3 regions of the Halobacillus seohaensis genome follow, and region 1 is predicted to be linked to each of the others. Evidence: riboswitches for the same ligand, from Rfam matches in the RefSeq annotation. Region 1 holds a riboswitch; each other region holds the start of a gene.
What was found. Region 1 has a riboswitch for S-adenosylmethionine ahead of ACFQIC_RS15245 (5-methyltetrahydropteroyltriglutamate--homocysteine S-methyltransferase). Riboswitches for the same ligand answer to the same signal wherever they lie in the genome.

Region 1 (4,931 bases):
TCCCAAGGTTCTACCTCTATGACAACTTCATTGGGACAATTTATGGTAGGTGTTTTTGTTTGGTTATAAATTTTAATGAACTGAAGAATAAGAGGTACACCTTTTTGGGGAGCATCTTCTACCAATAAAACGAGAGCTCCTTCTTCTACATAATAAACCGTAGAAGGTTGTAACATTCCATTTATATAGAGGTTTATATAAGAAACGCAAGCTGGATCTAAGATTCCTACACTACCATATCCCTCTAATTCATCCTGATTTGTATAAGTCTTTTTAACTCCGTCAGAAATTGTTATATATTCAAGTGTTTCTGCTTTTAAAACCATTTTTTACTCACCCCCGTTCCCTTTCTTTAACTAATTGAAAAAAAGAATGGTGAAAACCTCCTACTTTAATTGTAGGAGATTCTCTGCTGCCTTTTTAACTAGAATTCATTTTTAGTTTACAGTAAATTCTATCATGACCGGAACACCAGCATTTTGGGAGGCTCCATCAAGAATAGTTAGAGTCGTACCATCGAAAGTCGAATCTCCATCTAGTTGAGGGATCCCATTTAAATAAAGGTTATAGGATACATAAGAAGTTGGGAAGGCTGTTAATCCAGTGTCTGGAGTAGTATCAGCAAAAACAAAAGTAAGGTCATCTACAGCGATGGTTCCATCTCCTATAGTTGAAGCGAATCTCTCAGAATCGAGAAAGGGTTTAATTATAGCCATTAAATCTCACCTCCTTTTTATAATAGATGCGAAAACTCGAAAATTGTATAAGCATTTTACTTAGAAAAATTGACGCGATTTTAGTTTAAGAAGAGTCATTGCTTAATTATTTAGTACCTTAGCATTCTATTTTTACTAAAGAGATAGACTAATAAGCTTCGATTAATATTATAGAGAAAATCAATAGGTAATTGACATATCAATGCAAAATTTGTTATTATACAATTTATCAGATTAATCTTAATTTATTGAAAATTTAACCTTGCTCATATAAAGTTAAAAATTAAAAACTTGTTTTTCTTATCAAGAGAGGTGGAGGGACTGGCCCTTTGAAGCCTCGGCAACAAACTTTGTAAAAGAGTTGTGCTAATTCCAGCAAGCATGTTAAATGCTTGGGAGATAAGAAGAGAGAACAGAACACATAGGTATGTTCCGTAAACCTCTTCTTAATTTAGAAGAGGTTTTTTGCTTGATTTAAGGTCTTTTTTAATAAAAAACCAAACATAAAAAGGAAAGAAGGAATTCACATGTCCATTACCTTAACCAAAGCACCATTTAAAGCAGATCACGTTGGAAGTCTACTTCGACCAGACAATCTACACAAAGCCAGAAAAGAATTTAAAGAAGGAGAAATTTCGGCTGATGAATTACGAGAGGTGGAAACAAAGGAAATACAGCGTATTGTTGATAAGCAAATTGAAATTGGATTAGATGTAGTTACTGATGGCGAATTCAGACGAACATGGTTTCACTTAGACTTTTTGGAGCACTTAAATGGAATTGAAGGGTATGTCCCTGAACAAGGATATAAATTTGAAGGCATAGAGACGGAAAAGTATGATGTTCGAAATACAGGAAAAATATCCTTTAACCCCGATCATCCTTTCATAAAGGATTTTATTGATTTGAACAAAATTGTAGACGGTCGTGCTGTTGCGAAACAGACCATACCTAGTCCCAACCAGCTTTTTAACGCCGGGATATTTAACGAAAATGTTTACTCGGATCTTGAGGAATATGCGAATGATATTATTCAAGCGTATCAAGATGCCATACAATCATTTTATGATGCAGGCGTACGTTATTTGCAGCTGGATGATGTATATATTGCTGGGCTGTCTTCGCCACAAATTCCATTTAATGATGGAAACTATTCAAGAGATGTATTAATTGATTTATCATTACGAGTGATAAACGGTGTTTTGGAAAACAAACCCGAAGATTTAGTAGTAACTACACACTTATGTCGTGGTAACTATCAATCCACGTGGGCCTTTGAAGGAAGTTATGAACTTATAGCACCAACGTTATTAGCAAAAGAGAAAGTGGATGGTTTCTTTTTGGAGTATGATGATGAGCGATCAGGAAGTTTCAAACCATTAGAACATATTCCGAATGGCGGAGCTAAAGTGGTGCTGGGTGTTATCACCTCTAAAACTGGAGAATTAGAAGACAAGGAAACGATTAAGGCACGTATTAAGGAAGCATCAAAATACGTCCCACTTGACCAATTATGCTTAAGTCCTCAATGTGGGTTTGCTTCCACACACCATGGTAATAAGCTGACGGAAGAACAACAGTGGGATAAGTTGAAATTTGTTGTTAATGTAGCAAAAGAAATTTGGGGTTAAATAAAATAAAAATGAGCTCTGATCGAATGGATCAGGGCTCATTTTTATTTATCGGTTCAATTTAATTTTTGCTTGTTGCTTCTGAAAATCAACATCTTTATAATACGTGTTTTTCACTAATAGATTAGGTCCTAAGCACTTAGCAGCGGGACAATGACAATTCAATGCTGCAGCTGTTTTCGAGTTCATCCAATGTGCATAAGCATCTGGTAAAGAGGTGTCTTGTATGTTTCCTAATCCAGGTTCATCGCCAAAATCTGTTACGATGATCTCTCCTGAGAAGATATTGACATTTAAGCGAGAACGTCCATCTGGATCATTTCGTACTGTGACTTTAGGTGCTTGGTCAAGCTTTTTCAGCATGTTTAAATCCTCTTGCGCGGAGTTACATGGATAAAACGGTAAGGTGCCAAATAACATCCATACGTTTGGGTCACGGTGATCTACCAATTGATTAATTCCTTCACGCATTTCTTCAAGACTCAATGTTTCTAGGTTACTCGCGAAATCTACAGGATACATAGGGTGAATCTCATGTCTGGCACATCCCATCTCTAATACGTGATCGTGAATTTCTAGTAGATGAGGGAAGGTACGCTTATTGAGCATGGTTTCAGCTGAAACCATTACACCTTCTTTTGATAATCGTTGACTATTTTCCACAATCCGATCAAAGTAGTTAGCCCTATTTTCAAAAGATAGCTTACGATCCATTAACGCGAAGCCTGTTTCAGCAAATTCATCGACAGTGCCCCAATTGTGTGAAATATGTAAGACGTCTAGGTAAGGAATAATCGCCTCATAGCGGGAGTAAGGTAATGTTAAATTTGAATTAATCTGTGTTCTTACTCCACGTTCATGTGCGTATTTCAAAAGGGGAAGGACATATTGTTGGACGGATTTTTTGGACAGCATTGGTTCGCCGCCTGTGATACTTATCGTACGCAGGTGTTCAATTTCATCTAACCTTTGTAAAATAAGATCGATTGGTAAAGCATCGGGATCTTTATCTTGAAGTGTATAACCTACGGCGCAATGGGCACAGCGCATATTGCATAAATACGTCGTAGTAAACTCTACATTAGATAACGTCATTTTTCCGAATTCATCCACATCCATGTAGGCCTCCCAAGGATCAAAAGAAGGAGAGAGGGGTGTGGATTTGTTAGTTGTCTCCATGGTGAAAAACTTCCTTTCCAAGTAATTAATCTGCTTGTATTGTAGCACGTTTTACGGGAGATAAAGTATTGGTTAATGTGAGAATGACTAGGTTTTATTACTCCTACAGATCTAGATATTTCAGAATATTTGTGTTCTTTTGACTCCAAAAGTCACCAATTTACATGAGTTCAGTTCAATTGCTGCTGTGTTGTTATGAATCTATTATAATTCTTAGGCACTTGGATCGAATTTAACAATATGTGAAACCTCTTACAAAGGATGTATGTGGGCGTTTACATTGTATTCGTATCAGTACTATTGGTCCTTTATGCTCCGATGAATTTCTTGGAAAATTTGGTATTGCTCACTTGCCTATACAAGTTTAAGGTAATAAATGTGCAACCGGTTGTCACAAAAAATTCATTTTTGAGGTGAGAGAATATATGGACAAGCGAACTAGACGATTTTTCCGCTTTATTGCTACTATGGCTATTGTTGCCACTGTTTTATCTACGCAAGCTCCAAATGTATTAGCTGTAACACAACCGCATCCAGATCGAGAATTAAATCAAGAAGCTATCAAAAAACAGCTTCAGGTTGAAGGTGTTGAACAAGTTGAAAACGGCGTAAAACTGAATTTATCCTCGGATCAATCAGGGTTTATCCGTTTGTTTTCCGAAGACATGGCGAAGGTTTCTATTTTAAAGCAAGGAGATAATGAATACTTTTCAGAAGCCATTCAAAAGAAGGATTGGGATACTCCATCTTTCGAATTCTCAGAACAAGGTAACGAGATTACTCTTTCAACTAAAGAAATAACTATTAAGATTAAAAAAGAACCATTCGGTGTCAAATTCCTTGATAAAGAAGGAAATGTAATTAATGAAGATTACATGCAAAATGGTTCAGGTTATGACGGTGAAAAACCTTACGTTTATAAAAAAACTACAGATGATGAGGCATTCTATGGTTTTGGTGAGCAAGGTGGACTTAATGTAAACCAGCGAGGTGAGAGTATTGGAATGTTCAATACAGATGCTTATGCTTATCAAACAGATACAAAATACTTATACACATCTATTCCATTCTTTATAGGATTGAAAGATGAAAAAGCTTACGGAATTTTCTTTGATAATACGAACCGCTCTTATTTTGAGATGGCTAGTGAAAGTGATGACTATTATTACTTCTACGCCGATGATGGTACGTTGAACTATTACTTTATGTACGGACCTGAGATTGAAGATGTTCTCGATAGCTACACTGAACTTACAGGAAAAATGGATAAACCAGCTAAGTGGGCGCTTGGCTTACACCAATCAAAATGGCAATATTCAGCTGAAGATATTGAGCGTGTAGCAGAAACGTATCGTGAAAAAGAAATACCTGTGGATACGATGCACTTTGATATCGATTATATGGA
Region 2 (4,931 bases), on a different contig from region 1:
CGCTCGTTGTGATTCGGAAAGTATCTATTATAATTATACTTTCTCTGAAGAGTTATATAGGGAATGGACATGGTCTTCTCGCTATCCAAAACAGTCAGAAATTTTGGATTACCTTAATTTCGTGGCTGATAAGTTTGAACTGCGGACAGATATCCAGTTTGACACCAAAATTAAGGCAGCACATTATGATGAAACGAACCACAAATGGAATATTGAGACCGGCGATGGAAATAATGTGTCTGCGAAATACTTTATTACCGGAGTAGGTTGTCTGTCAGCAGCTAACATTCCAAACATAAAAGGTAAGGATACTTTCACTGGTGAATCCTACCATACCGGACACTGGCCTCACGAAGGGGTGGATTTCAAAGGGAAGCATGTCGGGATCATTGGAACTGGTTCAAGTGGTATTCAGTCTATTCCCGTTATTGCTAAGGAAGCGGATCATCTTACTGTTTTTCAACGTACACCGCAGTATAGTACGCCAGCAAAAAATCACCCTTATGATTTAGAAACAATTGAATATTCAAAAGAAAATTTTTATCAAATTAAGGAACAAATGAGAAACTCACCAGGGGGGATACCTGCAGAATTTCCAACCCAATCAGCTTTAGAAAATACACAGGAAGAACGGCAGGAGGTTTTTGAAGAAGCCTGGGAAAAAGGCGGCTTTTATATGCAAAACACATATAATGATATCACGATTAACGAGGATGCCAACGAAACATTAGCTGAATTCGTTCGTTCAAAGATTCGTGAAACTGTCCATGACCAAAAGATTGCTGAGAAATTAATGCCATCCTATTATTATGGAACGAAACGTCCAGTATTGGATACAAATTATTTTGAAACATTTAATAGAACAAACGTATCGCTCATTGATCTGAAAAACACTCCGATTCATAGAATAACAGAGAAGGGTGTTCAAACGACGGAAGAAGAGTATGAGCTGGACACACTTATCTTTGCGACAGGTTATGATGCGATGACAGGTCCACTGTTAAAGATTGATATTCGTGGTAGAGAAGGGGTTTCTTTAAAAGAGAAATGGGGTGGTGGAGCACAGACAAAAACTTACCTTGGTTTGACCAATGCAGGTTTCCCTAATATGTTTATGATTACTGGACCAGAAAGTCCTTCCGTGCTAAGTAATATGCCTGTTTCTATTGAACAGCATGTGGAATGGATTGCTGACTGTATTGATTATCTTTGTGAACATAATATAGATTATATCGAGGCAACTCCAGAAGCTGAGAATGCATGGAGTACACATTGTAGAGAGGTGGCCGAAGCTACGCTCTTCACAAAAACTGAGTCATGGTATACAGGTGCAAATATTGAAGGAAAACCACGGGGATTCTTGATTTATCTTGGAGGAGTGGGAGCTTATCGAGAGAAATGCAGTGAAATTGCCAATGAAGGTTACCCAGGATTTACGATGGTCATTTCTAAGAAACTCGTGATTTAAAAGCAATAATTTAGGGGGGGGGGATTCGCTTCTTAACTTAATGGTTCTGTCGTTAGATACAGAGAAAGGGCTCAGGCATGTTTTCTGAGGGGAGGACGGTAAGTCTCCTACTAGAGCTGAGGCCACTGAAAAAGTGAATTTAATAAGAAAATTAACTCAACCAACCACTATATATGCGAGTGATATTTCTTTAAGAATTTATACTATTTAACCGAAACGTAGCAGACTTGTTTTCTAAACTTAAAGTGGTTCCATTCCTCTGTCTTTACTAACGGAACCATTTTTTAACTCTTTATTCAACATATTGCCCGATGGTAGACGTTTAACATAGCTTAATAAAAAAAGCACCCAAACTAATTGGGTGCTTACATAACAAAATGAATTATTGTTCTTCTTCTTCGTTAAACCATAATGGGTCTTCGTCATCAACAAAGCCGTTATAATTAATGAGGACTTCTTCACCTGCTTTTATATCGTTATAAGCATAAAAGTCAAACGTGTCTTTCTCAAAGTTAATTTCATAATTTGCATTAGGCTCATACGAATGGTTAAACATCATACCATATCCTAAAAGAAAAGCAGTGTGATTTTCTCCGTACTCAAACGCATAATCCGCAAGCCGAGTTTGCTCTATAAATTGATGCTGATCATTAGGATAGGGAAGGACTGGAGCTTCATGGATTAGCTCATTTTTGCTTATATTGCGTGTTGCGAACACTCCTCTTCCGAACTCTTCATCAGTGAGTGTGGACAGTCTTACTTCAATCATGATAGTCACCTACGCCTTCTTTTCGATCAAAATTTGTAACTTCTTAAGTTTGACAGCTGAGTAAGATGAAAGCAACCTTTTTAGGTTATCTAAAGCCTAGCTTGGGAATGGATAATAAATTTTTTTGAAAAGTCCATTCATAAATGTATTTATTTTTTACTTGTATTACGATATACTAATAAACATAGTAATTTACTTGGTTTTAAAAAACAGAATGGTTGTAATTTTCTCATGATCTATTGACATTTATTGTGAATAAGCATATTATATGTAGCAATCATTAAATATCAATAATTTCATACGACTTTTCTTATCGTGAGAGGTGGAGGGACTGGCCCTTTGAAACCTCGGCAACGGATTTAATGAGCAAATCATTAAACACTGTGCCAATTCCAGCAGTGCTTTTCAGGCGCTCGATAGATAAGAAGATTGGAACTTACTGAATGCATCGTAAACCTCTCTTCTTATTTTTACTAAAAGAAGCGAGGTTTTTTAATTTGGCTTAGAGGGAGGTAATTATGGGAAACAATATTATTTATTATGACCGTTTCTCTAGTGACCCATTTGAAGGATGGCAACCAACTGATGATACAAAAGGTGCTGCTGAGGTTTTGCAGTGGGCTTATGAATCATATGGAGAGTCAATTGTATATGCTTGCAGTTTTGGAGCGGAAGGAATTGTATTAATTGATTTGATTTCCAAAGTAAAGAAAGATGCGGAAATTGTTTTTCTTGATACGGATGTCCATTTTCAAGAAACTTACGAACTTATTGATAAAGTAAAAAAAAGATACCCTGAGCTTAACATTCATTTAAAAAAGCCGGATTTAACACTAGATGAGCAGTCAAGTCAGTACGGTTCTGCTCTTTGGAAAAGACAGCCCAATCAATGTTGTTACATTCGAAAAATCAAACCGCTTGAGGATGCTCTTTCTGGAGCGACAGCCTGGATTTCAGGATTGAGAAGAGAACAGTCTCCTAGTAGAAGCCATACGAACTTTGTGAATAAGGATGAACGATTTGAATCAATTAAGGTATGTCCCCTTATTTACTGGACCTGGGATGATGTTTGGGATTATATCCGACTAAACGACTTGGATTACAATGTCTTACATGATCAAGGTTATCCTAGTATTGGTTGTATGCCCTGCACGTCTGCTGTGAATGAACAAGATGACGATCGTTCAGGTAGATGGAAGGGGTCAACTAAAACGGAATGTGGGCTACACACTTCAGGAAATTAAGAATAGGGATGGAATGGATTATACTATAAAACTAAATGAAGGAGAGAGTTATATGTCACTTATTACGCCACATGGCGGGTACCTAGTCAATCAATGGAATCAAGAAGGGTTTACATCAAAACCAACAGATAGTATTGAATTAGATGCTATGGCTTTGAGCGATTTAGAATTGATAGCGAATGGGGCGTACAGTCCACTTAAAGGTTTCTTAAATAAAGAGGATTATCAATCAGTCGTTGATACGTTACGATTAGCTGATGGTACGCCATGGAGTATTCCTATTACATTACCTGTTCATGCTGAGCAGGCGTCGAGCTTAAACCCAGGTGATGTTGCAGAGCTTTATCAAGGTAATACAGTGTATGGAGTTATCGAAATCGAAGAGATCTACCAACCAGATAAAGAGAAAGAAGCAAGAGAAGTTTACTTAACAACAGAAGAAGCGCATCCAGGGGTGAAAAAGCTTTTCAATCGTCCGGACTATTACGTAGCTGGAGAAATACAAATGCTTAACCAATCAGTTCGAGAACATGAGGATAAGTTTTATTTGGACCCTGCAGAATCGAGGAAGCATTTTCAGGAACTCGGATGGAATAAAGTGGTCGGGTTTCAAACGCGTAACCCTGTCCATCGAGCTCACGAATATATTCAAAAGGCATCTTTAGAAATTGTCGATGGACTATTTCTTAATCCTTTAGTAGGAGAAACAAAGAGTGATGATATTCCGAGTGATGTTCGAATGAAGAGTTACCAAGTTTTACTAGAACATTATTATCCTGCTAATCGAGTGGTGCTTGCTGTGTTTAATGCGGCTATGCGTTATGCAGGCCCGAGGGAAGCGATCTTCCACGCCATTGTACGGAAAAACTTTGGTTGCTCTCACTTTATTGTCGGACGTGACCATGCAGGTGTCGGAAATTATTACGGCACTTATGATGCACAGAAAATTTTCAGTAACTACGAAGAAGATGAATTAGGCATCACGCCATTATTCTTTGAACACAGCTTTTATTGCTTGTCTTGTGAAGCGATGGTTTCCCATAAAACGTGCCCTCATGATGATGATCAGCATGTTATCTTATCAGGGACGAAAGTACGTGAACTGCTGCGAAATGGCGAGAAGCCGCCTAAGACTTTCAGCCGTCCTGAAGTTGTAGAGGTTTTAATAGATGGATTAAAGGTGACACAATAACAAAAGGGTGAAGTAGTTGGAATCCAATATTGTCTGGCATAATGCGAGTGTATTAACCGAAGATTATCGTACTAAAAATGGACACCATAGTGGAGTGATTTGGCTGACTGGACTATCTGGATCTGGTAAATCAAGTATTGCCAATCTAGTCAATAAACATCTTTATGAAAAAAAGGTAAACTCTTATCTATTAGATGGAGACAACGTTCGTCACGGATTGAATGCTGACCTTGGATTCAAAGCGGAAGATCGAAAAGA
Region 3 (4,931 bases), on a different contig from region 1:
TGAAGACTCTAAATGACAAAGAAATTTGCCATATTTACTTATACCCTTATAATAACGAATTAGAGTTTGCGATTAACGAAGAAGTGACGGACGTAGTAGAAATCGACTTAGAAGATTTCTTAAGTATGATATCGAAAAATCGTCAACACCTAATAGCGACCTCGGTATTAAGCGGGGATGAAATTACTTTATTACGCCATCACTTCTGTCCTCATGACTTTAATTATTACCAGCATGTTGTACAAGCGATTTTGAATGAGAGAGAATTATAATTCTTTGACAATAAGGGAGAATGTTATTATATACTATGAGGAATTAGAGTCTAAAAGGAGAGATCTCGATGTCAAAACGATCATTTAGTACACGTGTTGTACATAATAAGTTAAATCAAGATACAGCATTAAATAGCAAAGCTACTCCAATTTATCAAACATCTGCTTTCACCTTTCGTGATTTGGATCACTTGGAAAGCTATTATGCAGGAGAGGTGCCGTATTCCTATACGAGAGAGAATAACCCGAACACAGATGAATTAGGACAGACGGTTGCTAATTTGGAGGGTGCACCTTCAGGGGTAGCAGCTTCATCTGGCATTTCAGCAATTATGGCTGGAATTCTTTCGGTTGTTGAAGCAGGAGATCATATATTAGCTGCTGAAGACTTGTATGGTGGAACACATCAATTGATTACTAAGCAATTAGCGAGTTTTGGTATTGAATATACAATGGTTTCTTTTGCTGATGAACAGTCCATAGAAGCTGCAATTCGTCCGAATACGAAGTTGTTGTACACAGAATCCATTTCCAATCCTTTTCTACGAGTAGAAAATATTGAAAATCTTGTTAAATTGGGCAAACAACACGATTTGAGGACAATGGTGGATAATACATTTGCTACACCTTACTTACTACAGCCTTATACAAAGGGAATAGACATTGTGGCTCATAGCGCGACAAAGTATATCGGTGGCCATAGTGATGTTACTTCTGGCGTAGTAGTAGGGCATGAAGAACTGATTACAAAAGCAAAGCAGAGAATTATTGGTTTAGGCACAAACTTAAGTCCTTTTGAGGCATGGCTTACGCAGCGCGGCTCAAAAACTCTTGCATTACGAGTGAAACAGCAATCACATAACGCAGACCAGGTAGCTCAAATGTTAAACGAAGACGATGGAGTGGAACGCGTCTATTATCCGGAATATGTCTCTGAACGAGGAAAAGGAGCCATTGTAACGATTGAGTTAGCTGAAAAGGTTGATGTAGAAGCGTTTTTCAAATCATTAGGATGGATTAAGCTAGCACCGACGTTAGCAGGAGTTGAAACAACCGTATCCTATCCTGTACGTACTTCTCATCGGGCTTTAACTGTGGAAGAACGAAATAAAATTGGAATCAATGATTATGTGATTCGACTGTCTATTGGAATTGAAGAAGCGGAAGATATTGCTGCCCAGTTCAAGCAGGCAATCCATCAATCTATTAAATAAATATTCAAAAAATTATTGACTATAGTTAGTAAAGTGCCTATAATTGATAAGCATAGACAATTTAAATAATGCAAACTCTTATTAAGAGCGGCAGAGGGAATAGGCCCTGTGATGCCCGGCAACCTACAAATATTCAGTTTGAGAAGGTGCCAAATCCTACAGATCATTGATCTGAGAGATAAGAGGAGGACCCGTTTATAACAAACCCCTCTTCTTATCGAAGAGGGGTTTTTTGCATCTTTTTATCTCAGATTTGAAAAGTGAGGAATAAGTTTATTCAACAATCGGCCAATAACACGCTTGGGATAGCTGGCCGTTCCGTCACCAACACGAAAGGAAGGTGGTCGGGGAAATAGCTCGCTTTTCGGACCACCTTTCTTTAAATGCAGTAACCGAATCGTCTTCCCGCAATCGGAAGCTTTAACGGACTAAGATAAGCAACTTGCCTAATAAAGAAATCAATAGTTTTTGTAACAAAAATCAAGAACTAGATTTAAAACAGCCTAAAAGTAAACAATAAATTTTATTTATTCTAAGGGAGGATTTTATTATGACAAATTCATTTGAAAGCTATGATTTAGATACAATTTCTTTACACGGTGGACAGTCACCAGATCCGACGACAGGTTCTCGAGCCGTTCCAATCTATCAAACGACATCTTATGTTTTCCATGACACAGATCATGCACAAAGCCTATTTGCTCTAGATGAGCCTGGGAATATTTATTCACGAATTGGTAATCCAACGGTAGATGTTTTTGAAAAGAGAATGGCCTTACTTGAAAATGGGGTAGCTTCTGTGGCTACAGCTTCTGGAATGTCAGCTATTTCTCTATCCATTTTGAATATTGCTGGAGCAGGAGATGAGATTGTTGCTGCAGCAAACTTATATGGTGGTACTTATAACTTATTTGCTAATACTTTGCCGCGATATGGTATTAACGTAGTATTTGTTGATCCAGAAGATCCTGAAAACTTCCGAAAAGCGATTACTGATAAAACAAAAGCGGTTTTTGCTGAAACGATTGGAAATCCCAGCTTGCATGTACTAGATTTTGAGAAAGTATCCGGAATTGCTCATGATAATGGGGTTCCACTTATCGTTGATAATACATTCGCTACTCCTTACTCTTGTAAACCAATTGAATGGGGTGCAGATATTGTTGTTCACTCGGCGACGAAGTGGATAGGAGGTCATGGTACAACGATTGGTGGAGTTGTTGTTGACGGTGGCCGTTTTGACTGGACTAACGGTAAGTTCCCTGTCTTCACAGAGCCAGATCCAAGTTACAATGGCATTAAATATGCGGCTGATTTTGGAACATTAGCCTTTATTACAAAGCTGCGTGTTCAACTGCTTAGAGACATTGGGGCATGCTTAAGTCCGCAAAGTGCTTTTCAACTTATTCAAGGTCTAGAAACGTTACATCTACGTGTTGAGCGTCACAATGATAATGCTCTTGAATTAGCAGAATACTTGAAAGGACATCCAGATGTAGAGTGGGTCTCTTATCCAGGTTTAACAGAGCATCCAGCACATGACCTTGCCGGCAAGTACTTAGAAGGTGGATATGGTTCCATTGTGAACTTTGGAATTAAAGGTGGTCGTGATGCTGGCCGTGAAGTAATTAACAATATTTCACTATGGTCTCACGTTGCAAACGTAGGAGATGCGAAATCACTAATTATTCACCCAGCATCAACAACTCACCAACAGTTATCAGCAGAAGACTTAGTTGCAAGTGGGGTAACAGAAGAGCTAATTCGTTTATCTGTAGGTATTGAATCAGTGAAAGATTTAATTAATGACTTAAATCGCGCTATTGGTAAAGCTACTGGTCGCGAAGTAGCTTCTACGATTACAGAAAATGATGAAGGTGTTATTAAGTGGGCTTTAAGTTCAGCTCAAGTGAAGGAAGAAGTAGATGGTAAGGAAGTGACTCGACCGAAGAGGCTGGCTGTGGTTGGCTTAAGTGGAAAACCATCCCGTCCAAGTCACCGTTTAGCGCGTAAGATGCAGCGTTTAGGTTATCAAATTGTTCCTGTCAATCCTCGAGAAGATGAAGTGTTAGGTGAGAAAGCCTATCCAGACTTAAGTTCTATTCCGTTTAAAATAGATGTGGCACAAATTTTCCGCAGCCCTGAAGCCGCGGTGGAAATTGCGAAAGAGGCAGCTAATGTTCAGCCTGACGTTTTCTGGTTACAAGAAGGTGTTATTGCACCTGAGGCTGCGAAGATTGCCAGTGAGGCAGGACTTCAAGTTATTCACAATCGTTGCACGTACAAAGAAGCACAGCGGTTAAGAGGAACAATCGAAACTTATGCATGTGAAATTTAAATAGTTGGCATGATGTTTCAAGAACTAGGATTAATATTGTGATGGCACAGCGAAAAAACAGAAGCCTTTAAGCATCCTTTTTTAGCTGATCTTAAACAGAAGACTTTAAAGACAGATATTATGAAAGAGTAAGGAGGCTCATCGTATGACTACGAGAACCCTTCCACCTAAATGTGGAGCTTACAATGTAGCGGAAGAGTGGATGGAAGGCGAACCATTTAGTTGGGAACGTGTTCATCCGGTGTTTAGCTGGTATCAAACAGGAAATGTGAATATGGCTTATGAATGTGTAGATCGTCACGTGGAAGAAGGCAAGGGCGATAAGATCGCCCTTCACTATTTCACTGAAAGTGAGGAAGAAACGTACACGTATAAAGAACTTCAACAGGAAGTGAACCGCTGGAGCAATGTACTTAAGGCTCATGGAGTGAAAAAAGGGGACTTTGTTTTTGTCTTCTTACCTAAGCATCCGTATTGTCATATAGCAATGTTAGCTGCCATAAAAATTGGAGCCGTTGTGGGACCGCTGTTTGAAGCATTTATGGAAGAGGCGGTAAAGGATAGAATCAATGACTGTGATGGAGAATATCTCATTACAGACTTGAAATTTCTGGATCGTGTAAACAGAGATGAAATTCCAAGCTTGAAAACGGTATTTACAACAGACTTTGAACTAGCAGGGTCAGATGTTTCTATTACAAAAGAAGCAGCAGAAGCTGATGATACAGCAGATACTGTTTGGGTTGATCTTGATGATGGTTTGAATATCCATTACACAAGTGGATCAACGGGTAAGCCAAAAGGAATCATCCATGCCCACCGTAATATGATTCAACAGTACCAAACAGGCCGTTGGGTGCTTGATTTAAAAGAGGGTGACGTTTATTGGTGCACAGCTCACCCTGGATGGGTAACAGGTACAGTCTATGGTGTATTTGCGCCATTACTTAATGGCGTAACTACGGTTATCCATGGAAGCCGCTTTTCTGCAAAGTCCTGGTATCAAGTGCTGGAACAAGCTAAGGTTTCCGTATGGTATAGTGCTCCTACTGCCTATCGTATGTTAATGGCTGAAGGGGATAAAACGTTAAATAAATATAACTTGTA

Region 2: linked by a shared signal. The riboswitch ahead of ACFQIC_RS12080 (phosphoadenylyl-sulfate reductase) and the one ahead of ACFQIC_RS15245 (5-methyltetrahydropteroyltriglutamate--homocysteine S-methyltransferase) in region 1 are both predicted to bind S-adenosylmethionine.
Region 3: linked by a shared signal. The riboswitch ahead of ACFQIC_RS13515 (PLP-dependent aspartate aminotransferase family protein) and the one ahead of ACFQIC_RS15245 (5-methyltetrahydropteroyltriglutamate--homocysteine S-methyltransferase) in region 1 are both predicted to bind S-adenosylmethionine.

What each region holds. Positions count from the first base shown of each region.
Region 1 covers NZ_JBHSZV010000040.1:8,480-13,410, reverse strand. Annotated here, with positions in the region: gene ACFQIC_RS15255 (DUF4183 domain-containing protein) at 1-326, opposite strand, end outside; gene ACFQIC_RS15250 (DUF4183 domain-containing protein) at 438-716, opposite strand; SAM riboswitch class I at 1,014-1,122, shown strand; gene ACFQIC_RS15245 (5-methyltetrahydropteroyltriglutamate--homocysteine S-methyltransferase) at 1,244-2,347, shown strand; gene yfkAB (radical SAM/CxCxxxxC motif protein YfkAB) at 2,396-3,526, opposite strand; gene ACFQIC_RS15235 (glycoside hydrolase family 31 protein) at 3,952-4,931, shown strand, end outside.
Region 2 covers NZ_JBHSZV010000030.1:21,015-25,945, forward strand. Annotated here, with positions in the region: gene ACFQIC_RS12070 (flavin-containing monooxygenase) at 1-1,468, shown strand, start outside; gene ACFQIC_RS12075 (SET domain-containing protein) at 1,851-2,237, opposite strand; SAM riboswitch class I at 2,545-2,664, shown strand; gene ACFQIC_RS12080 (phosphoadenylyl-sulfate reductase) at 2,756-3,481, shown strand; gene sat (sulfate adenylyltransferase) at 3,534-4,673, shown strand; gene cysC (adenylyl-sulfate kinase) at 4,690-4,931, shown strand, end outside.
Region 3 covers NZ_JBHSZV010000034.1:1,830-6,760, reverse strand. Annotated here, with positions in the region: gene ACFQIC_RS13525 (NUDIX hydrolase) at 1-272, shown strand, start outside; gene ACFQIC_RS13520 (trans-sulfuration enzyme family protein) at 341-1,486, shown strand; SAM riboswitch class I at 1,562-1,671, shown strand; gene ACFQIC_RS13515 (PLP-dependent aspartate aminotransferase family protein) at 2,037-3,824, shown strand; gene acsA (acetate--CoA ligase) at 3,970-4,931, shown strand, end outside.